One region of the Paenibacillus pedocola genome, then DNA from elsewhere that is predicted to be linked to it. Evidence: riboswitches for the same ligand, from Rfam matches in the RefSeq annotation. Region 1 holds a riboswitch; each other region holds the start of a gene.
What was found. Region 1 has a riboswitch for thiamine pyrophosphate ahead of QU597_RS09825 (thiamine phosphate synthase). Riboswitches for the same ligand answer to the same signal wherever they lie in the genome.
Positions count from the first base shown of each region.

Region 2: another riboswitch for thiamine pyrophosphate. It lies ahead of thiC (phosphomethylpyrimidine synthase ThiC); the one in region 1 lies ahead of QU597_RS09825 (thiamine phosphate synthase).
Region 3: another riboswitch for thiamine pyrophosphate. It lies ahead of QU597_RS12755 (ABC transporter ATP-binding protein); the one in region 1 lies ahead of QU597_RS09825 (thiamine phosphate synthase).
Region 4: another riboswitch for thiamine pyrophosphate. It lies ahead of QU597_RS02015 (ABC transporter substrate-binding protein); the one in region 1 lies ahead of QU597_RS09825 (thiamine phosphate synthase).

Region 1 covers NZ_CP134223.1:2,312,752-2,320,252, reverse strand. Annotated here, with positions in the region: gene QU597_RS09860 (fumarate hydratase) at 1-366, opposite strand, end outside; gene yfbR (5'-deoxynucleotidase) at 470-1,075, shown strand; gene QU597_RS09850 (Crp/Fnr family transcriptional regulator) at 1,171-1,770, shown strand; gene QU597_RS09845 (SDR family NAD(P)-dependent oxidoreductase) at 1,837-2,613, shown strand; gene thiH (2-iminoacetate synthase ThiH) at 2,695-3,810, opposite strand; gene QU597_RS09835 (thiazole synthase) at 3,840-4,604, opposite strand; gene thiS (sulfur carrier protein ThiS) at 4,706-4,909, opposite strand; gene QU597_RS09825 (thiamine phosphate synthase) at 4,906-5,517, opposite strand; TPP riboswitch at 5,654-5,755, opposite strand; gene QU597_RS09820 (SDR family oxidoreductase) at 5,817-6,686, opposite strand; gene QU597_RS09815 (NUDIX hydrolase) at 6,920-7,345, shown strand; gene QU597_RS09810 (hypothetical protein) at 7,413-7,501, opposite strand, start outside.
Region 2 covers NZ_CP134223.1:160,617-168,117, forward strand. Annotated here, with positions in the region: gene QU597_RS00810 (ribose-phosphate diphosphokinase) at 1-479, shown strand, start outside; gene QU597_RS00815 (tetratricopeptide repeat protein) at 727-2,475, shown strand; gene trxB (thioredoxin-disulfide reductase) at 2,643-3,596, shown strand; TPP riboswitch at 3,672-3,778, shown strand; gene thiC (phosphomethylpyrimidine synthase ThiC) at 3,900-5,585, shown strand; gene QU597_RS00830 (DUF1858 domain-containing protein) at 5,772-5,999, shown strand; gene QU597_RS00835 (DUF438 domain-containing protein) at 6,033-7,292, shown strand.
Region 3 covers NZ_CP134223.1:2,962,083-2,969,583, forward strand. Annotated here, with positions in the region: gene QU597_RS12745 (ABC transporter substrate-binding protein) at 1-1,059, opposite strand; gene QU597_RS12750 (ABC transporter permease) at 1,056-1,823, opposite strand; gene QU597_RS12755 (ABC transporter ATP-binding protein) at 1,813-2,499, opposite strand; TPP riboswitch at 2,687-2,789, opposite strand; gene QU597_RS12760 (hypothetical protein) at 2,819-3,022, opposite strand; gene QU597_RS12765 (amino acid ABC transporter substrate-binding protein) at 3,320-4,165, shown strand; gene QU597_RS12770 (amino acid ABC transporter permease) at 4,220-4,888, shown strand; gene QU597_RS12775 (amino acid ABC transporter ATP-binding protein) at 4,901-5,653, shown strand; gene QU597_RS12780 (S-layer homology domain-containing protein) at 5,822-6,496, opposite strand; gene QU597_RS12785 (hypothetical protein) at 6,609-7,187, opposite strand; gene QU597_RS12790 (Fur family transcriptional regulator) at 7,472-7,501, shown strand, end outside.
Region 4 covers NZ_CP134223.1:455,955-463,455, forward strand. Annotated here, with positions in the region: gene QU597_RS02005 (ABC transporter permease) at 1-533, opposite strand, end outside; gene QU597_RS02010 (thiamine-binding protein) at 530-820, opposite strand; gene QU597_RS02015 (ABC transporter substrate-binding protein) at 856-1,914, opposite strand; TPP riboswitch at 2,051-2,161, opposite strand; gene QU597_RS02020 (hypothetical protein) at 2,233-3,693, opposite strand; gene QU597_RS02025 (MFS transporter) at 3,735-4,916, opposite strand; gene QU597_RS02030 (pyridoxamine 5'-phosphate oxidase family protein) at 5,090-5,527, shown strand; gene QU597_RS02035 (EAL domain-containing protein) at 5,698-6,735, shown strand; gene QU597_RS02040 (response regulator transcription factor) at 6,884-7,501, shown strand, end outside.

The DNA of each region.
Region 1 (7,501 bases):
CGGCGTCCCTGCACCGAGGTTATCTCCGCTGTTCTCACCGGTCAGCGAGTCGACGGAGTTAGGCCGCAGCTTCCCGTTCTTAGTAGCGCGGATAATCGCGCTATGAATATCCTTCTTCATCTCAATCTGGTTGACGCCTACAGGGGTATGAATGATAAAAGTCGGCATCCCCGTATCCTGACAGATCGGCGATACCTGAAGCTCGGCCATGCCGATATTCTGAGCAATCGTGGTTAATGCAAGCCCCGAGCGGGTGGCCCGGTCTTCCAGTGCACGCCCCTTGGCAACGGCTCTGCGCACATCACCCGGCAGGTTTGTGGAGGTCTCTACGATCAGATTATAAATGCTTTCTTCAAAATTCTGCATCTTCATTCCGGCTCCTCTCATCAGTTCCAGGTTGTCTAAAGTCTGATACAATTAGTTATTATCATATCACACTCAGCTCTGCATGAAAGGGGTTACTTAAAAAATGAACTACCATTTTTCTGCCTATCTCTACCGCCTCCAGTATATTCAGCGCTGGAGCCTCATGCGCAGCACCGCACCGGAGAACGTAGCGCAGCATTCGTTCCAGGTCGCCCTGCTGGCGCATATGCTCTGTTCCATCGGCAATGTTCACTTCGGCCGTTCGCTGAACGCTGACCGTGCTGCTACGATGGCGCTGTTCCACGATGCCAGCGAGGTATTTACCGGCGATATTGCCACACCGGTCAAGCACAACAATCCGCGACTCTTATCCAGCTTCCGCGAGATGGAGCGGGTCGCCGCCGAGCGCCTGACGGCGATGATCCCGCCGGAGCTTGGCGCCATCTATACGCCGCTCCTGCAGCCGCAGGACAGCCCCGCAGGCTCAGAGGATGCCGGACTGCTCCGCTACGTGAAGGCGGCAGATGTGCTCGACGCCTACCTGAAGTGCGTCTGGGAAACCGCTGCAGGCAACCGCGAGTTCGCCGCCGCCAAGGCACAGACACTTGCAAAGCTGACCGGTCTTGCGCTGCCGGAGATGGAGTATTTCCTGGCTCATATGGCTCCGGGCTTTGAGATGTCGCTCGATGAGCTGTCTGCGGAAGATTGAACTTCTGTACAGCCAATTGAACGTTAAAGGGCAGAGCAGGGAATTTTTTATCTGAGGATTGTGCTAAAGGTTAACCGGGGAAAGGGAGTACTGCCGTGACCATAAAAGATCTCGATTTCATTTTCGACCATCTGGAAAAGCTGACTCATATTAAATGTACCGAGCAAGAAAAGAAGGATGTAGCTGACCATTTTAAGCCTCATAAACTAAAAAAGAATGATTTTTTTCTAAAGGAGGGTGAGCAGCCCAGCAGGTTAGCCTTTACTGTTTCAGGGCTGTTAAGGAGTTATTATATAAATAAACTTGGAGATGACTTTACCAAAAAATTCTATTTCGAAGGTTCAATAGTAGGTTATTCCGCCTTAATTGTAAATCAGAAGGCCAGCTACTATATTGAGGCTTTGGAAAATTGCACACTGCTGAGCACAACATATTCCTCCTTCCAAAAAATGTCTCAGCATAATCCAACCTGGATCAATATTATAAAAGAACTGCAAGATCAAACCATCATCTACAAAGAAAATCGCGAGAGCAGTTTTCTACTGGAGGACGCAACTCAGCGGTACATTCATTTGACCCAGACTCATCCTGATATCGAGCAGCGGATTAAACAGAAATACATTGCTTCCTATTTAGGAATCTCCGCTGTTTCTTTAAGCAGAATAAGAAATAAACTCCGCACTTTACATATGTAAATGTAATCCTCCGGTTCTTGTTGTATGCTTGTCGCGCCAGATTAGCAGAACAATAGGAGGAGAACGATGAACTTATCAAACCATAGCGAGACATATACTTTAGTTACAGGAGCAAGCAGCGGAATCGGAAAAGAAATAGCCAGAGAGCTTGCCAAAAGGGGACATCACTTGGTATTAACTGCACGAAGTGAAGAAAAGCTGCAGGAGCTGGCTGCGGAGTGGAACACTTTATATAAGATTCATGTGCATATTGTATCTTTGGATTTAACGGAAAAGAATGCTGCTGAATCCATTTACATGTGGTGTAAACAACGCAATATAACAATTGATGCGATTATAAATAACGCTGGGGCAGGCTTATTCGGGGAGTTCCATACCTTAAACCTGGATGATCAACTAAATATAATAGCACTCAACATCAACAGTTTAGTGGGTATAACGCATTATTTTATTCCTGACCTTGAGCAGCTGGAGAAGGGTTATATCTTAAATGTTGCCAGCATAGCAGCTCTTTACCCGTTGCCCTACTACAGTGTCTATGGTGCAACCAAAGCTTTTGTTTTGTCTTTTTCAGAAGCCTTAAGGCATGAGTTAAGACATTCAAACATAACAGTAAGCTGCCTGTGTCCAGGAGATACCAATACGGATTTTTTTAGAAACGCCAGAAATACTAATATCAAAAAGTCATTAATGCCGCCTGAACAAGTTGCTAAAGCTGCAGTTGATGCCTTATATAGGAATACACCTGTCGTTTTTCCGGGGAATATGAAACTGATATCAATGATCCCGAGATTGCTGCTTAAAAAAATAATTTCAAGAAGAGTGTCAAAATATAATCTGTGACATTCCTTAGCTGCTTCACAGAATCTTTGAGACAGAAACAAGCCCTTAATCCGATTATGGACAAGGGCTTATAGTTTCGCTCTATGCCGGATCTCCTGTAAGGATATCCCAGTCTTTAAATACCGGCTGCAGGCTGTTTGCTGTAAGCATATCTGTGATCTCCTGTACATTCCGGCTGTCGGAGATTTCAAACTGCGGCGTGCCCCCCGTCTGGGTATGTCCCCCAACCTCGGTAGACACTCCTGCGGACATCTTGGTTATCCCCAGATGGACCAGATGATCCCTTAGAGAAGCAGGCTCACGCGTGGATAAGGTAATCCCGGCGCGGGGCAGGAACAGGCGATATGCCAGAATGATCTGCACCAGCGCACGGTCGGTTACCTCGCTATCCGGGTTAAACTCACCCAGATAGGGGCGAAACCGCGGGGCGGACAGCCCGATCTCACATTCGGGGTACTTATCCTGCAGATAGCGTGCATGCATCGCGGTGAAAAAAGCTTCCTGACGCCAGTCATACATCCCGAGCAGTGCTCCGATATTGACGGACCGGAATCCTGCCTGACAGCCGCGTTCAGGGGCATCAAGGCGGTTCCGGTAGACTCTTTTAGGTCCCTTGATATGCAGCTTGCGGTACGTCTCCTGTTGGTATACCTCCTGATACAGGGTTAGTCCGTCCACTCCGGCCTCCATAAGGTCTCTGTATTCCTCTATGGACAGCGGATTCACTTCGATGCTGACGGAAGAGAAATATTCCCGGAGAATCTTCACACAGTCCTTCACATAAGCAGTCGGGCTCTCTTTGCGCGACTCTCCGGTAAGTACCAGAAGGTGGCGGAAGCCGGAAGCTGCTATCACACTCGCCTCCTGCCTGAGCTCCTCAGGGCCCAGCTTTTTTCTCGGAAAATCATAAATAGAGCTGAAGCTGCAGTACGTGCAGTGATTGACGCAAAAATCAGCGAGGTACATCGGTGTGAACAGCTGCATGACATGCCCGAAATGCGAACGGGTCAGCTGCTGTGCACGCTGTGCCATCTCCTCCAGGCAGGACGCTGCAGCAGGTGACAGAAGGGCTTGCAAATCGTGTTCATCCAGGCGTTCCTTACGAAGCGCCCGCTTCACATCCTCCGCTGCGTACTGCTTCCATAAGGTTTCGTAAGGAAGCTGTTCCAGCCGAAGCACCGTTTCATAAAAGCTCATATTCCTCCCCCATTCCACTTAGGTAACTATCAGTTCAAAAATCCCGTCAGCGGTGATGAATGGACTGCGGCCTCCTCCACCGGACCGAGTCCCGCCAGGTAAGCCTTCCGGCCGGACGATACGGCCTCACGGAAGGCCTCGGCCATCAGCAGCGGATCGCGGGCGGTGGCAATCGCTGTATTCAGCAGCACTGCGGAAGCGCCCATTTCCATCGCTTCTGCCGCTTCTGAGGGTCTGCCGATTCCGGCATCTACAATAATGGGAAGATCCACCTCAGAAATCAGGATACGCAGCAGTTCTTTGGTCTTCAAGCCGCGGTTCGAACCGATGGGAGCCCCCAGCGGCATAATGGCTGCGGCGCCGGCTGCCTTCATCCGCAGTGCAGCGGACAGATCCGGACTCATATAAGGAAGCACCACGAAGCCCTCGGCGGCGAGTATTTCTGTAGCGCGGATGGTTTCGCTATTATCAGGCAGCAGATACTTCTGGTCGCTGATCACTTCAATTTTCACCCAGTTGCCAAGGCCGCCTGCTCTAGCCAGTCTGGCAATGCGGACGGCCTCTTCTGCTGTGCGTGCGCCGGAGGTATTGGGAAGCAGCGTCATCTGGGAAGGAATATAATTCATAATATTCTCTTGGCTCTGCGGATCAACCCGGCGCAGGGCCACTGTAATTACCTCTGAGCCTGACGATGCTACAACCTCGGGGATCAGAGTATTACGGCTGTATTTACCGGTTCCTATAAACAAGCGGCTGGTTAATGAAATGCCGCCGAGTACAAAAGGATCTGACATGGGATTCGCCTCCTGGTTTGAAAAATATCAAATAAAAACAACTTGCTGAATGAAGGACCGAATACCGGACAATTGCTGCCGGAAGAAATGAGAATATGTCCTCAGCCCCCGCCGACGAAATGTACCAGCTCAATCCGGTCGCCTTCCCCAAGCGCAGTATTTATGTAATTGTCTTTGCCAACAATGTCACCGTTCAGCTCTACAATGACCAGCCGTTTGTTCCATTGCGGCAGGCTCAGCAGATCAGCCACAGTCCGGCAGTCGTCCGCAAATTCTCCGGGTTTGCCGTTAATAATCAGCTTCATGCCCCCTCACCTCCTTTACCTTCAGCCTGTATAACAGCTGTCCTGTAGGCATGTGCGGCAGCCAGCGGGTCTTTCGCACTGCAAATGCCGGACATTACTGCAATGCCAGCCGCCCCCTGCCGGATGACTAGTCCGGTATTGGCCGGTGTAATCCCGCCGATCGCAATCAGCGGAATACTGCACACCCGCGCAGCATCCGCCAGCTGTGCAAGCCCCCGCTCCTGCTGACCCGGCTTGCAGACCGAAGGAAATACATGCCCGAACAGGCAGAAGTCAGCCCCTTGCCTGCCTGCTTCCTCCGCCTCCTGCACCGAATGCACTGACTTTCCCAGCCGCAGTGCGGGAGCAGCGGCGTGTGCGGCAGATAGCGGCAGGCTGTGCCAGGCCAGCTGAACTCCAGCCGCACAGGCCGCCAGCGCAACATCCACCCGGTCATTGATGACCAGCTTGGATGATGGTACCCCCGCCAGTAGGAGCTTTCCGGTCATGTCCAGCAGCTCCCGGGCGGACCGCTGCTTTTCCCGCAGATGAATAAAGTCCAGCAGCGGATGCACAACCGCCGTGATTGCAACAAAGTGAGCCGCCTCCAGCTTCCCGTCCGAAATCAAATGAATTTCAGCCAGCTTTATTCACCTTCCTTCGCCCTTAATAACACCAAACGCAAAAAACTGCCCCCCGCAATAGGAGGCAGTCATAAATGTATACAGAAATACGGGCTGGGCTTCTAGACCCGCTGCGCTGCAGTCAATTCATTCTCCACTTTCCTACGCTGGTATAAACCAGATCAGGTTCAAAGGGTCCGAACCGTAAGTTCGTCTCAGCCTCGCGGCACCCCTAGTGACAATTTCATATGCTGTTTGCTAACGTGGTCTATATTAACATAATATTCCTACAAAAAGCTAGCCTGTCAGCCGTTAATAATCTCGCCGCCGTTCACATGAATAACCTGGCCGCTTACATAGGAAGAATCACTGGAAGCCAGATATACATAGGCTGGTGCCAGCTCCTCCGGCTGTCCCGGACGCTTCATCGGCTGTGTGCCGCCGAACTCACTGACCTTCTTCGCGTCAAAGGTGGATGGAATCAGCGGTGTCCAGATCGGGCCCGGAGCCACAGCATTGACTCTGATGCCTTTATCCGCCAGATTCATTGACAGTGAGCGGGTGAAGCTGAGAATAGCTCCCTTGGTGGATGAATAATCCAGCAGCTGCGGGTTGCCCCTGTACGCCGTAATTGATGTCGTGTTAATGATCGTGGACCCTTTTTTAAGATGCGGCATAGCCGCTTTGGTCAGATAGAACATCGAGAATATATTCGTGCGGAAGGTCCGCTCCAGCTGTTCAGCAGTGATGTCCTCTATTTTCTCCTGAGGGTGCTGCTCGGCGGCATTGTTGATCAGGATATCCAGCTTGCCGAGACCTTCCACTGTCTTGTTGATCAGATCCTGGCAGAAGGCTTCTACGCCGATATCGCCGGCAATCAGGATACACTTTCGTCCTTCCTGTTCCACCTGTCTTTTGGTTTCCTCGGCGTCGCTGTGTTCGTTCAGATAGGAAATAACGACATCCGCACCCTCCTTGGCAAAATGCACGGCAACCGCACGTCCGATTCCGCTGTCTCCACCAGTTATAAGTGCAGCTTTGCCCAGCAGCTTGCCTGCTGCTTTATAGGCGGATGTCTCAAATTCAGGCAGCGGGTTCATTTGACTTTCGATTCCCGGCTGTTGGTCCTGCTCCTGTGGAGGCAGGGTTTTTTGTGGCTGTTTGTTATCTGGCATGATCCATTCTCCTTTCGCTTTTACACATGGATGGTAAATTTCATCATCTTAGGATGGCTCAGGATGGGGAGGTTATGCACTGTGCTAGTCTTTAATACAAAATGACTTTACGATATGTTACTTACCACAGTTAAGCGGCGGTCAAACGAAAATACAGTCGTTTTTAACAAGGAAGCTTTATATACTTAAGAATAGACTCAATGAGATCGGTGTTAATAAGGGAGGTACGCTGCATGACTAAAAATAACCGCAATATTATCGTCGCTGTCAAAGGTGTCATCATCAACGAAGGGAAAATCCTGCTGGTCCAGCGTGCGTCTGCGGATGCTGTAGGCGGGGGCACCTGGGAGTGTGCCGGCGGAAAAATAGAGTTCGGAGAAGGCCTGGAGGCCGCTCTGGTAAGAGAAATTAAGGAGGAGACTGGTTTAACGGTCAATGTGGATAATCTGCTGTATGCGGCATCCTTCTTAACTGATCCAGCGAGACAGGTTATAATTATCACCTATTTATGCCGCAGCGCGGAACAGGTAATCCGGCTGTCAGAGGAGCATACCGACTACAGATGGTGTACGAAGGATCTGCTCCACCGCCTGCTGCCGCCGCAGATTTTTGCCGAATTTGTGAAGTATCATGTCCTGGAGCTGGAGGAACTTGAGTAAAATATACCCGACAACACAAATTGCCCCGGCAGCCGCGGCCGCCAGGGCAATTCCTCATTCTCCGGTCTTAAATAATGTGTCTGTACACCATGAAGAAAATCATAAGAATCAATACAACCATAAGCAGCAGGCTCATCGTCCGCAGCTTACCTGTAT
Region 2 (7,501 bases), 2.2 Mb from region 1:
AGATGAAGGGCATCTCCAATCCTGTGGTCGTATCACCCGACGCGGGACGCGCCTCCATGGCCGAGAAGCTCGCCAGCCGGCTTGATTCGCCCTTTGCCATTATGATCAAGAAGCGTCCGGCGCACAATGAATCGGTGATCACCCATGTGATTGGCGATGTCGAGGGACGAACTCCGGTTATTATCGAGGATCTGATTGACACCGGTACGACGATTGTGAACGTGGTGGAAGGCCTGAAGGAACGTGGAGCCAAGAACAGCATCGTCTGTGCAACACATGGTCTTTTCTCCGGTGATGCACTGGCCCGCATGGACCATGAGAATATCGACGAAGTGGTCGTCACGGATTCGATTGCACTGCCGGACGATCATTCTACCCGGTATAAGGTGCTATCGGTAGCACCGATGCTGGCTGAAGCCACGCGCATTATTATTGAAGGCGGTTCAATCGATAAATTATTCAGAGACGCGGGAATTTAATTTCCCGTGTTTTTTTCTGAAATAATGCATGGAAACCGCACTCCTGACCGCTTCATCTTTTTTCCTGCCGGCCGCCTTCCCTTAGCTTGAGAATCCCCCTGCCACATGTGGTATACTGTGTGAAGGCAGCTACGGCCAGAAATGGAAACGATAGAATGCTTAAGGTGGGAGCTCGGGTGCCGCTTAGGCGCTGCTCTCCTATTTTTGTGAGGATAAGGAAGCTTTATGAGGGAGGTGCCTTGCTTCCATGATTGAGAGAACTTCAGATGACGCGGAGCCCTGCAATGTAATTCCGGTTACTCTGGATGCCAATTTTTTCTTTGAAAGAGCCGTACGGTCGCTGGACCGCTTTCAATATGATAAGGCATTGAAGAATTTTCGCAAAGCCGTTGAATATGAGCCGGACAATCCGGTGAATCACTGTAACATGGCGGGTATATTATCTGAGATGGGCAATTATCAAGCATCCAATGATATTTTGACCCATGTGCTGGAAAAGATTGATCCCGCAATGACGGAATGCCACTTCTATATGGCTAACAATTTTGCCAATATGGAGAGCTTTGAAGAAGCAGAGCGCTCGCTGGTCACGTATCTGCAAGAAGATGCAGCCGGTGAGTATCTGGCAGAGTCTGAGGAATTGATGGAGCTGCTGCAATATGAGCTTGACCGTCCTGCGCCGCTGATCCGCATCCGCAGCCGGGAAGGGGTCGTGGAGCATGACCGTGCCCGGAGCCTGCTTGAGGAAGGAAAGTTTCCGCAGGCAGTCAAGCTGCTGGAAGAGATCGTGAAGAACACGCCGGATTTTCTTGCAGCACACAACAACCTGGCGTTGGCCTATTTCTATATGGGCCGTTTCGTCAAAGCCAAGGAGTGTCTGGGCGAGGTGCTGGAACAGGACCCGGGCAACCTGCACGCCCTTTGCAATATGGCGATTTTCCTGCAGTATGCCGGTGATCAGGACCAGCTTGCCGCTCTGCTTAGAATGCTGGAAGCGACCGTGCCTTTTCATCAGGAGCATGTCTTCAAAATGGCTACAACGATGGGCATCCTGGGCAGACACAAAACGGCCTACGGCCATTTCCGCCGTCTGCTGAAGGATGAAGAGGTGGGCGGAGATGCCAGCCTCTATCATTACTGTGCCGCCGCCGCAAGCAACAGCGGCCTCTACGGTGAGGCGCTTCGCTGCTGGAGACAGGCTGCGAAGCTGGATCCGGAATCAGCGGTGCCGGGCTTCTTCCTGTCACAGCTGCAGCAGGCACTGGCCGAAGACCGGGCGATGTCGCCGGTCAGCTATAACTACCAGCTGCCTTTTCAGGAGCAGCTTAAGCAATGGAAAGACAATACCAGCAGCTTCACAGCAGAAGTCCGGAGCAATCCGCTGCTGCGCGCGTCGTTCTTCTGGGCGCTGCGCTACGGTGATTCCGGTACCAAGCTGCAGGTCACAGAGGCGCTCCGCTGGATTGAGGATGAGGAGATGTCCGAAGTGCTGCGGGAACTGCTGGAGCAGGAGCCGCTTCAGGAGGATAAGCTGCAGGAGGCAGCGCTGCTTAGCCTTCAGCGGCTAATCGGCAGCGCTCCGGAGGAGAACGTGGCTCTTAAGGAAGACCGGGAGGCCGCACCGACTCAGTCTCATAAGGGTCTGCCGGAGTGGAAAGAAGACTGGCAGCGGATTGTTGATCATACGCTGGCCGTGATGGACCGGAGATACGATGCCCTTCAGAAGAAGGATGCGGAGAATCTCTGGAAGCAGTTCATCGGCAGCCTGTATCCCGATGTGCCACGCTTTAGTCACACAGAAGGCTGGTGTGCCGCCTTGGAATACTTAACAGCCAAGCTGCACAGCCGTCCGGTGACTTACCGTGAGGTGGCCCAGCGTTATGATGTCTCTGCCTCGATGGTCAGCCGGTATGCACGGCGGATCGACAGCGCGTGCGGCACCTTGAAGCTGATCGCGGAGCCGGGAGACTTGTCCCCTTCCACAGAGAAGATATAAGGGCATGAACCGCCGCCCTCAAGTAATATAAGCAACCAGGTATAAATGATGCCCGATTCTGCATCCTTATATTGTTCACCGGAAACGCGGATCAGGCTGCTTCCTAGAAGCCCCCACAGCCGTTTCTTCGAAGTAAATAATCACCCACTTGTAAGGAGGCCAATGTGATGTACAAAACAATTGTAATCGGAACAGGCCCGGCAGGGCTGACTGCCGCAATTTATTTGGCACGTGCCAACCTTAGCCCGCTTGTAATTGAAGGCTTGCAGCCGGGAGGACAACTGACAACGACGACAGAAGTGGAGAACTTTCCGGGCTTCCCTGAAGGCATTCTTGGACCCGATCTGATGGACAACATGCGCAAGCAGGCTGAACGTTTCGGGGCAGAGTTCAAGAACGGCTGGGTGGATTCCGTCGATTTCTCGCAGCGGCCCTTCAAAGTAACCGTGGATGGGCTTGGTGTACTGGAAGCGGAGTCGGTCATTATTTCGACCGGTGCTTCCGCCAGATATCTGGGCATCCCCGGCGAGCAGGAGAATGTGGGGCGCGGGGTCAGCACATGCGCTACCTGTGACGGCTTCTTTTTCCGCGGCAAGAAGATTATTGTTGTTGGCGGCGGGGACTCCGCAATGGAGGAAGCCAGCTTCCTGACCCGCTTTGCCTCCAGTGTAACCCTGGTGCACCGCCGCGAGGAGCTGCGCGCATCGAAGATTATGCAGGACCGTGCGCGTGAGAACAGCAAGGTGGCCTGGGCGCTTAACCGTACACCGCTGGAAGTGACCGTTAGCGATACGGGAGTCAAAGGGCTGACTGTGCGCAACAATGAGACAGGTCTGGAAGAACTGCTGGAAGCGGACGGTGTCTTCGTTGCCATCGGGCACACACCGAACACGGCCTTCCTGGGCGGACAGATTACGACCGATGCTAACGGGTACATTGTGGTGAACCCGGGCACGACCGAAACGAACATTCCCGGCGTCTTTGCTTGCGGAGACGTGCAGGATACCCGGTACCGTCAGGCCATCTCGGCAGCCGGAACCGGGTGCATGGCGGCCATGGATGCCGAGAAGTTCCTGGAAGGCACCATGGTGCATGACTGGAGCGAAACGCTGGATAAATGAGGATGAAGGTTCGCCTTTATATCCGGCCGTTGACAGAGCATATCCCGGTAGAGTAGATTTAATGTAATTTAATAAGATGCCCACTAGGGGAGCCTGAATTGGCTGAGACGGAAAAAGTGAATTTCCGGACCCTTGAACCTGATCTGGATCATACCAGCGTAGGAAAGTGGAGCCGGACTTTTATTTCGTATAGCCTTCTTTGGCTGTTCCCAGATAAAGCCGCTCCAGGTGGAGCGGCTTTTTTGCTGCATATTCTTATTCAAAGACCATGTTGTTCACCCAACAATCTGAGGAGGAGAAAAAATGCCAGGAACAGTGAAGCAGGAAAACGTAAATCTCTCGGGATTTCCGGGAAGCCGTAAAATCTATGTAGAGGGTTCACGCCCGGACATCCAAGTCCCGATGCGTGAGATTAGTCTTACCCCTACCAGGGGAAGCGCAGGCGAAGAAATCAATGCGCCGGTGCGTGTATACGACACGAGCGGGTTATATACCGATAAAGTTGAACAAACGGATATACGAAAAGGGCTGCCGCCTCACCGTTTATCCTGGATTGCAGAACGAGGGGATTCGGAGGAGTACGAGGGAGCAGCCCCGCAGGAGGAGGAAAACGGGAAAACAGCCGCCTGCGTGACAGAGAGCTTTCCGGGATTACAGCGGCGGCCTTTAAGAGCGCGTCCAGGTACCAATGTGACCCAGCTGCATTATGCGCGGAAGGGAATCATTACCCCGGAGATGGAATATATTGCGATCCGCGAGAACATGAATCCTGAATTTGTGAGGGATGAGGTAGCTTCCGGACGTGCAATCATACCTGCTAATCTCAACCACCCGGAAAGTGAGCCCATGATAATCGGCCGTAATTTCCTGGTGAAGATTAACGCCAATATCGGTAATTCCGCAGTTTCCTCCTCCATCGAAGAGGAAGTGGAGAAAATGAGATGGGCCACCCGCTGGGGGGCAGACACCATAATGGATCTCTCCACCGGTAAAAAAATTCATGCCACCCGCGAATGGATTATCCGCAATTCTCCGGTACCGATCGGCACCGTTCCGATTTACCAGGCACTTGAAAAGGTAAACGGCAAAGCTGAGAGCTTGACCTGGGAGATTTACCGTGACACTCTCATTGAACAAGCGGAGCAAGGTGTGGACTACTTTACCATTCATGCGGGTGTTCTGCTGCGCTATATTCCGCTTACGGCCGGACGAATGACCGGTATTGTCTCCCGGGGCGGCTCCATTATGGCTGCATGGTGCCTTGCCCATCATCAGGAGAGCTTCTTATATACGCATTTTGAGGACATTTGCGAAATTATGAAGACCTACGACATAGCCATTTCCCTGGGCGACGGACTGCGGCCGGGCTCCATTGCCGATGCCAATGACGAAGCCCAGTTCGCTGAGCTGGAAACACTGGGAGAGCTTACGGAAATCGCCTGGAAGCATGATGTTCAGGTTATGGTAGAGGGTCCCGGTCATGTGCCGATGCATAAAATCAAGGAGAACATGGATAAACAGCTGGACATCTGCCGGGAAGCCCCTTTTTATACACTGGGCCCGTTAACCACGGATATTGCTCCTGGTTATGACCATATCACCTCAGCAATTGGTGCAGCAATGATCGGCTGGTTCGGAACGGCGATGCTCTGTTATGTGACTCCCAAAGAGCATCTGGGGCTCCCAGATAAAAATGATGTGCGCGAAGGCGTGATTACCTACAAAATCGCTGCCCATGCTGCCGATCTGGCCAAAGGTCATCCGGGTGCCCAGGACCGTGACAATGCGCTGTCCAAAGCACGGTTTGAATTCCGCTGGCGCGACCAGTTCCATCTGGCGCTGGATCCGGAGCGGGCGCTGGAGTATCACGATGCGACCCTTCCGGCAGAAGGAGCCAAGACGGCGCATTTCTGTTCGATGTGCGGTCCGAACTTCTGCAGCATGCGGATTTCCCACGGCATTCAAGAATCAATGAACCAGCTCACCTAACAGGTGAAATACTAGGCTGTCTCCCGGGCTGTAAAGGCTGTGGGAGACGGCTTTTTTTATCTGGTCATCGGGTCCGGAGGCGTAGCCGCTTCTTTTTAAAACTTAGTGATTGCAATCACTATTCGTTCTAAGGGCCTATGCTAAGCTGTTGTTGAGAAGGATTCTCATTAAAAAGGAATGGTGCACATGAACAAAGTGCTGAGAATGGATGAATCCATATTCGAGCTGGTAAGCCGACACCCTGAGGTTACCGGCATTATGGTGGAGCTGGGGTTTCAGGATATTGCGAAGCCGGGGATGCTGCAGACAGCAGGCCGGTTCATGACCCTGTCGAAGGGAATTAAGCTTCGGAAAATGGACCCGGATACCGTGCGGCAGACGTTTAAACGCCATGGTTTTGAGGTTCTTGAATAGAGCAATTAATACGGATAATAAGGAGCGATACCAATGAGTGAATTGATCAATAACCGTGAAGTGGACGTACCGGAACAGACCCGCCGCCAGGCGATGCTCAAGGAGATCATTAAAGAGCTGCATGCCGGTAAAAGTGTAGAGGAAGTCAAAGCGCGTTTTGCAGAAGCAGTGGGCGATGTGACGGTGGCGGAGATTTCCGCAATGGAGCACTCGCTGATGACAGAGGAGGGCATTCCGGTAGCAGAGGTGCAGCGGCTGTGTTCGGTGCATACGGCCATCTTCAAGGGCTCGATCGAACAGATCCACCGTTCCTCGAAGCCGGAGGAGCAGCCGGGCCATCCGGTGCATACCTTCAAGCTGGAGAACCGCGAAATTGAGCGGCTGGTGAATTTCCGTCTGGAGCTGCATGCCGGCAAGTTTCTGAAGAATGACAGCGAAGAGATCATCTTTAAGCTGCTGGAGGATCTCAGCCTGCTGCTGGATCTCGACAAGCATTACAGCCGCAAGGAGAATCTGCTGTTCCCTTATCTGGAGAAGTATGGGATTTACGGTCCGACCAAGGTGATGTGGGGAGTCGATGACGGCATCCGGGCCATGATCAAAGCAGCCAAAGCGGCGCTTAGCCAATACAGCGGGAATAAGGAAGAGATCGGTGCCCAGTTAGCTGAAATCATCAAGGAAGTAAACGAGATGATCTTTAAGGAAGAGAATATTCTGCTGCCCATGGCGCTCGATAAGTTGACCGAAGACGAATGGGTCAAAATCGCCCGGGAAAGCGACGAGATCGGCTTCTGCCTGACCTCACCGGAGCAGGAGTGGATCCCCGAGCGTGCTGCTGAACCGGAAGGAGCCGCTGTGCAGGAAGAATCCGCAGGCGAAAGCCCGCAGGGCTTTATCCGCTTTGAAACAGGACTGCTGTCGCTCCATCAGCTGGAGACTGTGCTTAACCATCTGCCGGTGGATTTAACCTTCATTGACGAAAATGACGTTGTCCGCTATTTCTCGCATGGTAAAGAACGGATCTTCGCCCGGACCAAGGCCGTTATCGGCCGTACGGTTCAGAACTGTCATCCGCCGCAAAGCGTACATGTGGTGGAGAAGCTGCTGGAGGACTTCAAGGCGGGACGCAAGGATGCAGAGGATTTCTGGATTGCTATAAAGGATAAGTTTATTTATATCCGTTATTTCGCTGTCCGCGATGAAGCGGGCCGCTACATGGGCACACTGGAGTTTACCCAGAATATCGCCCCGATCCGCGCGCTGGAAGGCCAGAAACGGATATTGTCGGAATAAGGCCACAACTTTACAGAAGTGCAATAGGTGCGATGCAAGACAGATCGCGCCTTTTTGTGCGCTTTCTAACCGGAGGAGTTCATTCGGGTTTAAGAGCGTGCCGGGACGATCAAGTCATAGATTTTGGTGGTAACGCATACAACGTTAATATGACTGGGGAGGGCGCTGCAAGTGTTCTTTGAAGCCTGTCCGGATTTGTTTATTCTGTG
Region 3 (7,501 bases), 650 kb from region 1:
CTACAAATTAACAAAAGCATCCTGGCTATTAATCTCAGCCGGCAGCAGATCGTTCGCACTTAGCCATTGTTGCACCCTCGCCCAGGATTCAGGAGCTTGGTAGCCAAAAGGCTGATCCCCCGCATCCATTAGCGGCAGCAGAATTTCCAGGCTTTTGGTTTCGATGTCCTTCTCAAGGGGTGCAGTCGCATCCTCATGGGCGATTAGAAGCTCCAGCGCTTTTTGCGGCTGCTCTATCACAAATTCCTGCCCCTTGCGGGCCGCTGTCATGAACTTTTTGATATCGTCTTCTGACTTCTGCAGCCCCTGCTCACTGGCGACAAGGACTAGCTCATAGTAGTCAGGAACGCCATAATCTGTCGGATTGATAGATGTGACAGGATGGCCTTCTTTCTCGAGGATCAGCTGTTCATGGTTAATGAAGCCGCCGATGATTCCGTCAACACGTCCGGTGGAGATGGCCGGAATCAGATCAAAGCCAACATCGGTCAGATTCACGGCTGCAGGATCGCCGCCGTCGCTTTTAACCATCGTCCGCAGCATCGCTTCATACAGCGGAATGGAGGAGTAGCCGGCAATTTTACCCGCGAGATCTTTAGGGCTTGTGATGCCGCTGTTCGCCGGAACCATCAGATGGTTCAGCGGATGCCTTACGATGGCAGCGACCGACTTGACGGGGATCTGCTCCCCGCGGGCCATGAGCACTTGCGGCTGGTAGCTGAGGGCCAGGTCGACTTTGCCTGCGGCGACCAGCTTCAGCGCGTCATTACTGTCTGCTGGCATCTGGATATCCACATCCAGGCCTTGCTCGGCAAAATAACCGTTCTGCTGTGCGGCATACAAGAAAGAGTGGACCGCATTGGGATACCAGTCGAGCATAATTGTCAGCTTATGCGGCTGTGCGCTTTTTACATCGGAAGACGCAGTTGGAGCAGAGCTTGTTGAGCTATTAGAGTTTCCACAGCCGCTGGTGCTCAGACTCAGACACAGAAGTAATAGTAGCGGGGCAAATCGGATCTTTCTTTTCCATGTGGATGCAGATCTGTTGTTAGGAATCATCGATGAATGCCTCTTTTCTTCAAAATATACTTTTCAAGCCCGGCTACACCGAGGAACAGGACGACGCCGAGGGCGGACAGCAGAAAGACGGCGGCGAACATTTCGGCGCTTTGCAGATTACCGGCCATCCGGCGGCTGAAGTAGCCGAGTCCCCGGCTGCCGCCAAGCCATTCCCCGATGGTCGCACCGATGACACAGTAGACGATGGACAGCTTCAGTCCGGAGAAAAAGGAAGGAAGCGCCAGCGGAATTTGCGTTTTTCGCAGGATATGCCAGCGGTTTGCGCCAAGCGTCAGCAGAAGCTCCCGGTAAATCTTTCCGCTTTTATGCAGACCGTCATATGTACCCACGACTACTGGAAAAAAGGCGGTTAAGAACACGACGGCAACCTTGCTCCACAGCGTATAGCCGAACCACATGATAAAAATGGGTGAGAGGGCGATCAGCGGAATCGTCTGGCTGATAATCAGCAGCGGATAGAGCGCTTTTTCCAGCGGTCTGAACATGTGCATACCTGCGCCCAGCAGGGTGCCACAGCTTACGGATAAGGCAAAACCAATCAATACCTCCTGCAGCGTGGCGGGAAGATGCTGCTCGAACAGCAACCGCCTTTGTTCTATAAGTGCTGTCCAGATGGCGGAAGGGGCAGGGAGAATGAAAGAGGGAACCAGTCCAAGACGCGATACGGTTTCCCAGACTGCACAAGTCAACAGCATCAATAGCATAAAAGGCCCGTAATCCCGAAATGGCTTCCTAAAAAACATGGCTTTCATGCAGCCTCCGCTCTAAATCCTCCCGCAGCGCGACGAATTGCGGTTCATAGTTCATTCTGTAATGTCTGGGCCTCGGCAGATCAACAATCAGCTCCTGCAGTCCACTTCCGTTCATCAGATAAATCCTGTCGCTGAGCAGCAGAGCTTCTTCAAGATCATGTGTAATGAACAAGACTGTCTTTGCAAGCACACCCCACAGGTTCAGCAGCCAGCGGTGCAGCTCCCGTTTGGTGATGGCATCCAGCGCTCCGAAGGGTTCGTCCAGCAGCATCAGTTCATTTCCGGCGGCCAGCGTGCGCAGTACGGCGGCCCGCTGGCGCATCCCGCCAGACAGCTCGTGCGGATAGGCCATCTCCATATCGGCCAAGCCAAAGCGTCCCAGCATGCCGCGGATAAATGCGGTAGCCTCGGTCTTGGAGCAGTCCTTCTTCAGTTCCCAGGGCAGCAGACAGTTGTCCAGGACCGTTCTCCAGGGAAGCAAAAGATCCTGCTGCGGCATGTAGGCGACCCGCCCGAGGCGTAAAGCAGCTGTAGGCGAGGGGACTCCGTGGACACGGATCTCTCCGCTGGCAGGCTCCATTAATCCGGCGATAATCTTGAATAATGTGCTTTTTCCGCAGCCGCTGGCACCGACAACAGAGATGAATTCTCCTTGATGAATGCTCATCGAGAGCCCAGAGAAGACCGGAGCCTTGAGGGGCGTGTCAAACGAATAGGACAGGTTTCGAATAGAAATCATTTCCGTAATAGATCAGCCTCCTTAAAAGTATTTAATAATAATAAAGACCCATCCATCTCCAAGGGAGACAAATGGGTCTGAAAGTTTCAGTCAGTTAGATGCTGCGGCACTGCTGATCATTTCTGCTCCACTTCCCTCCGCTGGTATGATCCAGATCAGGTTCCAAGGGTCCGGAGCATTATCTCCGTCTCAGTCGTTGGACTCCCCTAGTGAAATAACAGGTCGATATTGAATTCGTAATTGCTACTTAATATACCATAAACTCACATCTTGTAAAGGGAGCGGATTTCAGGGCTGCGGCAGTCCGGTCACGAACAGCGTAATGATTCCCTGCGAGATTTCCTGTTTGGTTGAGCCATGCAGCTTCTGCTGATACCAGAATCTCTCCGTTGTTGGAAGTGCGGCGCAGCAGTTTGGCCAGAATGGAATTAGCGAATCTCTCTGATGGCATACAAGTGCTGCTAGGGGGGGCGTGATTTCCGTGTGGAATATTCGCCTGTTTCTGGGCAAGATAAATAACGCCGGCTATATTCTGCATTTTTAGTATCTGCAACACCAGCGATATACCTACCGACACTTTTCGGGGGAATTGCTTGAATTTACCTTACATCATAATTCCGATGTTTATTATCGGAAAAAATGATTGACGAACATGACGTGACGGTGTACTATTCAATTTGCCGATATAAACATTCGGAAGCTAAAGAGAGAAGAAGACAAAGAAAAGATACGAGAGGGGATTTTTGTAATGAAAAAATTTAGTCTAACGATCCTATTGCTGCTGACAGTGGTCCTGGTAGCTGCCTGTGGCAATAACAACAATAATACGGCAGCCGAGCCATCAGCGGCAGCAAATGAAGGTACTGCTGCAACGGCAGCACCTGCCGCTCAGAACAGCCTGGAAGCTGTTAAAGCCAGCGGCAAGCTGCGGATCGGAACGGAAGGAACCTATGCACCGTTCACCTTTCATGATGCAGACGGCAAACTTACAGGTTTTGACGTAGAAATCGCAGAAGAGGTCTCCAAGCGTCTTGGTGTCGAGCCGGAATTTTTTGAAACGCAATGGGATGGCATTTTTGCAGGTATGGATGCCAAACGTTTCGATGTAATCTTTAACGAAGTGTCAATTACAGATGAACGTAAGGTGAAATATGATTTCTCCGATCCGTATATTGTCTCCAAAGCGGTGTTGATCGTGGGTGAGAACAACAATGATATCAAAAGCTTCGCTGACTTAAAGGGCAAAAAAGCCGGACAATCGCTGACCAGTAATCTGTCGGACATCGCCCGCAAGAACGGTGCAGAAATTGTGGATACAGATGGCTTCAACCAGGCTATTGATCTTTTGACCTCGGGCCGGATCGATGCCACAGTAAACGACGGTTTGTCTTATTTGGATCTTAAGAAGCAGAAACCGGATGTGAAAATTAAAGTGGTTGATGAAATCGCCGAGGGTTCCCACAGTGCAGCTGCCTTCTTGAAAGGCAACGACGAACTGGTGAAGGCTGTTAATGACGCATTGGCTGCCATGCAGAGCGATGGAACCTACCTGAAAATTTCCGAGAAATATTTTGGTGCTGACGTTTCCAAATAACATGGATGGACCCTGGCTGTAGCGGCCAGAAGGTCTGAGAAGGATGTCTGAATTATGGATGACCGAAAAATACAGATTTTCCTGGATTCGCTGCTGCCCCTGTTTAAAGCAGGGGTGGCTTTTACCATTCCGCTGGCAGTAGTCTCCTTTGTGCTGGGGCTGATGCTTGCCGTGGCTACTGCACTTATCCGTCTTTCGCCCTGGAGAATTCCGAAGCTGATCGCTCGGTTCTATGTATGGATTATTCGCGGAACCCCGCTGCTCGTCCAACTGTTCATTATTTTTTATGGACTGCCTGCGGCCGGTATTATTCTGGATCCGTTTGTTGCAGCTACCATCGGGTTTACGCTCAGTGTGGGGGCATACTCCTCAGAGGTGGTGCGTGCCGCCATTCTTTCCATACATAAAGGGCAATGGGAGGCAGCGTTCTCGGTCGGGATGACCCGGAGCCAGGCGCTTCGTAGGGTTATTCTCCCGCAAGCCGCACGGGTATCAGTTCCACCTTTGGCGAATTCGTTCATCAGTTTGGTAAAAGATACATCGCTTGCAGCGACAATCACGTTGGTTGAAATGTTCAAAACGTCACAGCAAATTACAGCAAGAACCTATGAACCGCTGCTGTTATACTGCGAAGTTGCGCTCTTCTATCTGCTGTTCTGCTCCGTGCTGTCGGCGCTGCAAAATTACCTGGAGAAACGGCTGGACCGTTACTCAGCGAGATAAGGGGATGTACCTATGATTGAAATACGTGATCTGCATAAATCCTTCGGTTCGCTGCAGGTACTGCAAGGCGTCGATCTCAACGTTGAGCATGGTAAGGTGCTGGTGATTATCGGCCCGTCGGGATCCGGCAAAACCACGCTGCTGCGCTGCTTCAATCTTCTGGAGCTGCCTGATCGTGGGAGCATTTCCCTGGATGACATTAAGCTCGACTTTACGTCCGACGGCAAAATTCCGCAGCGCTCGGTGCTGGCGCTTCGCCAGAAGACAGGAATGGTCTTTCAGTCCTACAACTTGTTTCCGCATATGACGGCCCTCGGCAATGTGATGGAGGGTCAGGTGACCGTTCAGAAACGCTCCAAGGAGGAAGCCAGAAAACGGGGAGCTGAGCTGCTGGCCAAGGTTGGGCTAGCCGATAAAGCGGACGCTTATCCGTTTCAGCTGTCAGGCGGCCAACAGCAGCGCGTGGCGATTGCCCGGGCGATGGCCGTGGAACCGGAGGTGCTGCTGTTCGACGAACCGACCTCAGCGCTCGATCCCGAGCTGGTTGGCGAGGTGCTGAAGGTGATCAAGCAGCTTGCCGCCGAAGGTATGACGATGGTTATCGTCACCCATGAGATGAAATTCGCCGCCGATGTGGCAGATGAGATTATATTGATGGATGGCGGAGTTATCCTTGAGCAGGGAACGCCGCAGGAAGTGCTGGAGCATACCAAGAATCCCCGCGCCCTGCAGTTTCTGAACAAGCTTAGCGGCGAGGAAATATGATGATTTGGCCTGCAAAATGGAGCTTCTGCTTCGAAGCCTTTATCCGGTGATTTGCAGAAGCCCTAGAACTACACAAAAGGCAGTCCACGAGGAAACCCGGGACTGCCTTTTTGCTATATTTATTCAATTCAATGTTTCTTCGCAGGGGAACAATAATGCAGTCGAGATTTAGCTCTGCGGTGCAGCCTCAGTTTTGGATTTCAGGTATTCCAGTGCATTGTAGAGCATTACAGCTGCTTCAGCGCGGGTAAGCTCGCTTTTCGGATTAAATTTGCCGTTTGCATCCAGGGTATTGATATTGTATTTCAGGGAGCGCTGGACACTGCCCTGATACGAGGGATCCAGTGCATCATCGTCAGCGATATCCACCGGGACAATATTAATCATAGGCAGATTGCCTGCTTTTTCTACGCCCTGAATCAGGAAGTTCGTGAACAGCTCCTTGGTAATCGGCTTGGCCGGATCGATATCTGCCGGAATTTCAATGCCATTATAGTAGGCGTTAATGAAGGCCTCTGTATACCAGACATTGTCCTTTACCTTGCTGAAAATACTGCTGGCTACAGGAGCCTTGTTGAAATCAATCGCAGCCAGGCTCAATTGCAGACCGCCGGAGATGAACTGTACCCCTTGGGCTGTCGTCACTTTGGAGCCTGGAAGGAACTGCGTATCAGATATCCCTTTAATCAGGCCTTGTGCTTTTAGCGCGTTAATCTTGTCTTTGCCGGTCACATTGCTAATATCTTTGAAGGTACCACCTGCCGCAAACATAGGACTCCCGAGCGAAAAGGAGAGGAGCGAAACCGTTGTTATTACAGCAAAAGCATTCTTTTTCATGTTCATCACCATTCCACCTCTGGCTTTAGTTGGGCCGCTTGGCCATGTTCAACTCCTTTGACGCAGCAGAATGTGGAAAAGTTGCATGCCAGCTATAATTTTGTCTTTACTGAACTGCTTACATATTCTCTTGAAACAGCAGGTTGCGGTAGGGGTATTTACTGAACCGGGTTTTGAACAGCAGGGCCAGGCCGTGCTCTTCTATTGTTACAGACTTAAGAGTTTGGGCCTTGATGAATCTGCGGACCATGGCATTGACGGTTTTGTTCTGATTTCTATTGATTGCCGCAGCCAGATCCTCGGCATAGCTTTGGGATACAGCAAGCTTCTTGTAAAAAGGCAGAACAGCCCGGGCAACGGCGCGGTGTACCGTGGTACTAAAGGTGAATTGCACTGAGCCTGGCGGGATCGTCGTCCCATTCGTGTAGAAGGCAACAGGCAGCGGGAAAGGAAAAGAGATAAAATATCCGATGCCATTCGTTCCATAATTCTTCACACCGGCAAGAGTGGGTATACCGGATAGCAGCCGGCCCATCAGACTGAGGTCAGCTTTGACTACAGCGGCCGACCATTGCCTGGCAAAGCTGCGGTTTCCGGCAATTTTCCGGTAAAAGGGCAGCATGGCCTTGGCTACCCGGCGCAGAACACGGGCTGTTACGAGAGGCTGGACTTGCTGTCTTCGGTTTGGTTGTGCCATCCGGACCATCCTCACATATTGGAATTAACTCTCTATATGGTATGGATTCTTGCCGTCTCGCGGATGGGCAGGTGTTTAGTCCCTGGATATTTTTGATTCATTGTGCGGAATTTGGGGCATTAATGGTATAATGAATGTAGACACTTTTCATATTCCGGTAATTTTGCTATGATTATATCGTAATGATTACTATTTAGTGTGGGCTTTAACTTGTGGACATGAATTTGTCTCAGAGTCAGAGACTATGGATGATGGAAATGCTTCCGGAAAGGTGGGAGATCTGAGTGAACCCAATTACGAATATCAGCCAGCAG
Region 4 (7,501 bases), 1.9 Mb from region 1:
GAAAACAAGGCAGGCAGGGAGCCGGGCAGCTCCAGCTTGGTGAAGATCTGCCACTTACTTGCCCCGGCCATCTTCATATAGTTCATCATTGTCCGGTCGCTCTGCGCCAGGCCGCCCATAGCGGCGACTGCAACCGGGAAGAAGCAGACGAGTGTGATTAACACAATCTTCGGCAGCAGTCCGAAGCCGAACCAGATTACCAGCAGCGGTGCCAGGGCAATCGAAGGCACATTCTGGCTGAGGATCAGCAGCGGATAGAGGGCACGCTTCAGCCAAGGCAGAAGATGCAGCAGCAAGGCTACGATCAGGCCGACGCCAGTACCGATCGGGAAGCCGATCAGGGTAAGCCGCAGGGTTGCTGCGGTGTGCGACCAGATGCTGGCAGCATTATCCGCGGAAGCGCGGAATATCGCGTCCGGGCCCGGCAGGAAATAGGCTTCGACCTGAAATATAGATACGGCCATCTGCCAGATCCCCAAAAACAAGACGACCGCCACTAAGGGCGGCCAAATCTGTCTGAAGTACGATCTCACCGGTATTTCTCCGTCAGCTTATCCATGCTGATGCCATTCGGGTTATGGGCGATTTTGATCTGTGAAATGATGCTGGGGCTTCCGGCTTCAACAAGCGCTTCATGCATTTGGCGGACAACTTCCAGGAGCTCAGTGATCTCGCCTTCCATCGTAGTATCCAGCGCGTTCACCTGATGCTTCACGCCGGACTTTTGAATAACTTCGATCGCTCTGTCCACGTAAGGAATGGAATCCTCGCCATTTGGCGTTTTTGGAATAACCTGAATGCTAAGCAGTGTGTTTGCCACAATAATCAACCCTCTCAGTGTATTGGAATATCCAATTAATTCTCCGGCAAAAATTCATTGGTAAACGTGCTGTCTACATCCAGCTGCTGATCCAGCAGCTTCAGGCCGTACATCCAGTCGGCATAGTTCTGCCAGACCTCGGCCTTCTGCTCACCCCAGCGGGCAGCGTCATCCTTATATTTCGGGCTGAGCCATTTCTGGCTGGCCAGGACAAGCTTCGGATCCAGATCCGGTACAGCTTTGGTCAGGATGGCTGCCGCTTCTTCCGGCTTATCGATGGCGTATTGGTAACCTTTCGACGTCGCCTTGAGGAAAGCCTTCACCAGTTCAGGCTGCTCGGCGATTTCCTTCTCACTTGTGGTCAGCACCGGCGTGTAGTAATCAAGCTGAGGCGCATAATCCTTGAGGTACAGCATATCCAGCGGCTCTCCGCGCAGCTCGGCTTCAATACCGGTCCAGGCATAGAAGATCCAGGCGAAATCAATATCGCGTTTCACGGCGGTGAAATAATCGGCTTCCCCGATATTCACCAGCTTGACCTTCTTTACATCGCCGCCTTCGGGATCCATGATCGCCTTCATCGCAGCTTCTTCAGCAGGTGAACCCCAGCCTCCGTAGGTTTTCCCTTCGAAATCCTTCGGCGAAGTAATCTTACGGTCCTTCGGTGCTGCGAAACCTGATGTATTATGCTGAATGATTGCGGCAATAGATACGATCGGAACATTCTGCAGACGGGCCAGTGTCAGGGCTTCCTGGGCGCTGATGCCAAAAGCGGCTTCACCCGAGGTCACCATGGTATCGGCACCGGCTGCGCCGGGCTGCACGATCTCCACATCGAGCCCCTCTTCCTCATAATAGCCCAGCTCCTTGGCCGCATACAGGCCGGTGTGGTTCGTGTTCGGCGTCCAGTCGAGGGCGACCTTGATTTTGGTCAGCTCCTTCGGTGCATCGGTTGCCGCCCCCGCAGTTGCTTCAGGCGATGCCGCAGTACTTGCAGCGTTCCCCCCATTGTTACCATTGTTGCTGCCGCATCCGGCAATGGACAGACTCAGGATGCAGGTAAGGCAGAGCATTAAGCTTTTTTTGACTCCCATTGTTCTTCTCGACTCCTTCCAGCAATCCCTAGTCTTCCAGTTTCTGAAAAAATCCATTCTGATATGCCAAAAAAAGCGCCCCGAAGATCGGGACGCCAGGTATTTGCGCAAGGTTGCAGGCTCCGGCCGCAGGGGACCGGGAAGCATTTAAGATTCCTACGCTGGCATTATCCAGATCAGGTGTAAGGGTCAGTATCTTGCGGGATACAATCTCAGCCGGCCAATTCCAGCACCCCTGATTCTATGAAGTTTGCGGGTATTGCTTGTTCTACGCTGTATTATAGCGGCCTGCCCCGGGGTTGTCCAGTAGCGTTCCCTTCAATCCTTGGAAAAGAACCGCTTCCTGCGGCGGCTGCGGAACCCGTTCCACAGCTCTCTAAGGGTCAGGAAGATGCTGACGGCAATCCCTGTAAAAGTGACGAACAGCGCCAAATATTCAAAGGGGGAGTAACCCAGCATTTTGCCCCAGTCGATCCGGCCCTTTAAATCCTCGATCACCTGATTCATCCCGTAGATGCCGCTTACGACCGTGAATACAGTAAGGATCATCAGCAGCGTATCCCGGCGTTTGGCCTGGAATTTATCCTGGTATTGGAACAGATCATTTAAGGTCATCTTCACTTCCTCGAACAATGCGTCATTGCCGTAGACCTTGCGCAGCTGGAAGAAAATCTCCCGGCCCTGCGACTGCGAAATCAGCTCCAGGAAATAGAATTTGGCCGAAAATTTGTTGATCAGAAAGATCAGATTCTCAATTTCATCATAATCGTGGTTGATACGCAGACGGGAGTGCAGGTTAGCCAGCTTGAGCAGAACGATTTTATGAAAAATGCTCAGCAACAGCCCGTAATAATATTGGCCGTACATCTGGTTGATGAGCTGGGTAGCAATCTCAGGCTCCGCCCTGCTTAGGCAGCAGAAGGTCTGTTCATTGGTCATGTAGTAGGTGTCCGGGCCCCAGCGGTTATACGAATGTTCCCGGACATAGTTCTCGATATACTCCGGATCGCTGGCGCTAATGTAAGGATTGCCGCTCAGATCCAGCCCGTCCAGCTGGGATGCACGGTAGCGTATCTCCACACTGAGCTCATCCTGGCTGTCCTGGCGGCTGAAGCCGTAAAAGGCTTGAACCAGCATCCGCTCATCGACAAAAAAAGGCAAGGTTTCGAAATAAGCGCCATCGATTTCCGTTTGATCCAGAAACGGCTCCAGTCCGGGCGTCAGATTCTTGAACACAAAATCCTCTACCTGCTCGAAGGATCTGCTTTCACAGTGAATATAAGTTTGTTTGTCCTGAAAGGAGGAATCCTCCAGTGTGCGGAACCGGTCGGCGAATTCCAGCGCCGTGCTGAACGGCAGCGTCTCTTCTTCAATGCGGACCCGCACGGTTAAGAATCCAAGCTGGAACGGGCAGATGAATACATCCGTCGACAGCACCCGGAAATGGACGGATTGCTGGGGCATTTCCAGCCGGCAGGGCAGGTCATTGACCTTCGAGAACCGGCGGAAGGAATCCTCATCCTTCTCGCGCGGGAACAGTACGTGGGCTGCGAACGGCAGGTAGCTGCGCTCCATTTTTTCATGGGAAACGCAGTAGCCTTCTCCGTAATAAGCATCCTCGAGATCTTTGTTATCCAGAAAAAATCGTGTAAAGCCATCCTGCAGAAGCTGCCCGGCCAGCGAGCTATCCTCCCCGTCCTTAATGGAGAAGGGAAAGATAAACTGCAGCAGTGCGGTATGTAATGCCGGTTCGGCAGACACGGTCAAAAGCTTAGTCATGAAGGTTCCACCTTGTACACAGGATATCGGTATGTTCTATATTACCCTAATTTCCAAGCAGCCAAGCTTAGCACAAACAGTACTCCCGCAAAAACAGCTAAGAGGCTGGAGGTCTGCGCGACCTGCAGATGATCCATTGACCATCCTGTCAGAAGCGGGAGCACCGCGCCCCCGACGCCGCCGGAGGCAATCATGATGCTCGGCGTCGCTTCCTCTGCGCCAGGCAGCAGCTTGCTGGAGAAGACGAGCGAGATCGAGAAAATGCCGGACATGAACAGTCCGATCAGAATCAGCACGGCGAAAGCAGCTGCCGGGTGTGCAGTAAACGGAAATATGAGCAGCAGCAGCATGGCCGAGAAGCAGCTGATCAGCACATAGATGCGGTAAGAGATCTTCTCGGCAATGACACCCGCATACAGCCTGCCTGCAGCCATAGCCAGCCAGAAGAAGGTTACGGTCAATGCCGCCGATGCTTCACTCATGCCCAGCTTGGCGATGAAGATCGCCGGCATGAAATTGACCAGGCTCATCTCTGTACCCACGTAGAGGAAGAAGAACAAGATGAACAGGGCCAGCAGCACCCATTGTCTGCCTTTATACGGCAGGCGTTCTTTCCAGGGACGTGCAGTGTGCTCTGCACCTGGAGTACGGCGCGGGGCGCGCTCATCCAGCATACTCTGCAGCGGGCCGAAATGTCCCCTGCCCCAGAAGAGCAGGGAGATTAGGGTGAAGGCAGCGACAATCAGAAACGCAAGCCGCCAGTAGCCTGCAGCTATAAGCGGGCTTGCGGCCAGCGGCATAAGCAGTGCACCGACACCGAACAGCACCTCCAGCCGGCTCATGGCGATGGCGGTTCCTTCCGTGATAGCCGCGATGATAATGGTGCCGATGACCGCTTCAATCATTCCGAAGCCGAAGCCGGCAACCACGGCGATCACATACATCCAGCCCCAGGGCGGGAGAAAAGCATAGGCCACTTCAGCACAGAACAGCAGGCTGGTGGCAATCAGAATGCCGCCGCGTTTGCCGAAGCGGCGGTTCAGCAGCGGTGAGACGAGCACGCCAGCCAGGAATCCGGCGAATTGGCTGAAGATCAGCTCGCCGCCGGCACTGTAATTGCGGTCATAATGCTGGAGCAGAACGGGCAGAATAGAGCCCAGCACCACATGTGCGAGCCCAATGACAAAGTAAGAAAGACAGCCGATCCAGATTAGTTTTTTCACGTAGGTGTAACTCCTTCTGAGAGTGAGTTGATGAATTTGCCCGGATTCAATACGAATGGAGCGGGTACACTATAGTAAGCACAAGTAAGCACAATTTTTATCATAAATCCAAACTGCGGATGTGGATATATAAACTTATATCTGCATGATTTTTGAAAGGAGCTGTTTCGTCAATGGATAACAAAGAGCTGGAGCAGACAATCATCAAGGTGCTGGATGACAATAGGTTCGGTTCCTTCGGTACGATCGAAGCCGGCAACAAGCCTAAAGTACGTTATATGGCGGTATTTCATGACGGATTAAATATTTATCTGGCTACTAACCGCAAAACGCATAAAGTAGAGGAGCTGAAGGATAATCCAAATGCTTTTCTGCTGCTTGGTTATGAAAAGGGCGGCGGCAAGGATGTGCTGGAGATTGAGGCAAGAGTTGCTGTCACGAAGGACGACAGTCTGCGCTCGAAGGTCTGGAATAAATCACTGGAAGAATGGTTTAAGGGACCGGATGATCCGGACTATGTCGTTCTTGAGCTTGAGCCTACACGGATCGAGTATATGAGCAAGAATAAGGAGCATGGTGTTTGGCAGGCTGGCACCCCGGTAGGCAAGTAACAGAACAGCAGCTTTTTATATAAAAAAGGTAACAGCCACCGGCGAACTCTGATTCGTTGGTGGTTTTTTGTATAACCTTGTCATCCTGTGCCTGCACGTGGTTGAAAATTGGCAAATCATGATATAATGACTTGACCTCAGTTTGTCATTTGATGCGAAGGAGGATGTCTATGAACTGTAAGGACTGCTCTGCAATTGAGCCGGTGGAGGATGAAGGAGAAATCCGGTTTCGGCCGTTTACCTTTGTGCTTGCCTCCGCTTTACGGGCTGCAAGAGTAGAGTTTGCAGGCACGAAGAATACGGGGAAGATTACGTATACATCCCGGGAGGCGCTTTTTGAACTGCTGAAGCTGCTGAATTTACTCCAGAAACAACTGGATACCTCGCTGGAGTTATGTATTAACAGCAAGACGGGCAAAGGATCGGCAGAACGTTGGGTTTCCTTGGATCAATTAGAGATAAGGTTCGCCAATGACAATCTGATTTCCATCATTTCCAACCATGATTTTACCAGTCATATGCAGCCTATTGTGAATTTTAATGAAGAGATTATAGGTTTTGAGCTTTTGCTGCGGCCGCTGCCGCAAGGAAGTGTATTTCAGCCGTATGAGCTGTTCGAACTTGCCCGCCAAACCGGCTTTCACTCCTTTTTGGACCGGGCTGCGCGGATCTCGGCGATTGAGACCAGTGCAAGACTGCTGCCCAAAGGCATCAAGCGGTTTATTAATTTTCTGCCTTCTTCTATTTATAATCCCAGTTTTTGTCTTACGCATACCTTTGAAGCTATTGAGAGACTGAACCAGGACCCGGAGGATTTCGTATTTGAAGTTGTCGAGACGGAGCGTATCCATGACATGGGTCATCTGCAGGCGATTTTTACCGAATACCGCAAACAAGGCATGCGGGTTGCTCTGGATGATGTCGGTGCCGGCTATTCTACGGTAGAGGTGATGTCCAGTCTCCAGCCGGATTATGTTAAGATCGACCGGGCTCTAATTAGCTATTGTGATCAAGATGCAGTGAAACAGAAGGCCATCAACGATATCCTAAGCCGGGCTTCAGCTTTCGGAGCCGAAATACTCGCCGAAGGTATTGAGCGGCGGGAAGAATTCCTGTATTGCCGGGATATCGGCATTCAGCTGGGCCAGGGGTATCTCTTCGGTAAACCGGAGGACAAGCCTCCGGCGAATTTCGGATTTATTGCATAAGGTCATCATTTACATACTCCCCGTGGCGCTGACGGTTTATTGCCCGCCCCGGGGGCTATTTGCTGAAGAAACGGATACCATCCTTAGGGGAAGGGAACTCCGTTTCTTCTTGTTTGGGCATTTTCTTAAAGAAAGGAACTGAAGCTGTATGAGCGTTACACTGCTGTATGTGGAGGATGACCGGGAGATTGGCAGTGCAGTCTCTGCGGATCTGCGGGAACGGGAATATGCTGTCCGCTGGCTGGAGAGCGGCGAGGGTGCAGTGGAGGCAGCTGCCGGCTGCCAGCTGGCGGTTCTTGATGTGATGCTTCCCGGACTCGACGGGTTCACTGTGGGACAGCGGCTGAAACGGGCGTACCCCGGCTTGCCGATCCTGATGTTATCGGCACGTGCTTCGATTGACGACAAGCTGCAGGGACTGGAATTCGCTGACGATTATCTGACTAAGCCGTTTCATCCCGATGAATTGGCCGCACGGATAGAGGTTCTGCTGAGACGGACCGGGGCTGCAGAGCCTTCGCCGCTGGTACTTAAGCATCTTATTGTTTATGAAGGAAATAATGTCATTCAGGAGGCTGCAACCGGCCGGGAGATTCTGCTGACCGGCAAGCAGTTCCAGATATTCACCTATCTGCTGCGTCATCTCGGCCAGATTCTGACCAAGGAACAGATTTATGAAGCGGTCTGGGGCGAAGCCTATATGGAGGGTGACAAAACGCTGATGGTTCATATCCGTTATTTGCGTGAGAAGCTGGAGCTCGATCCG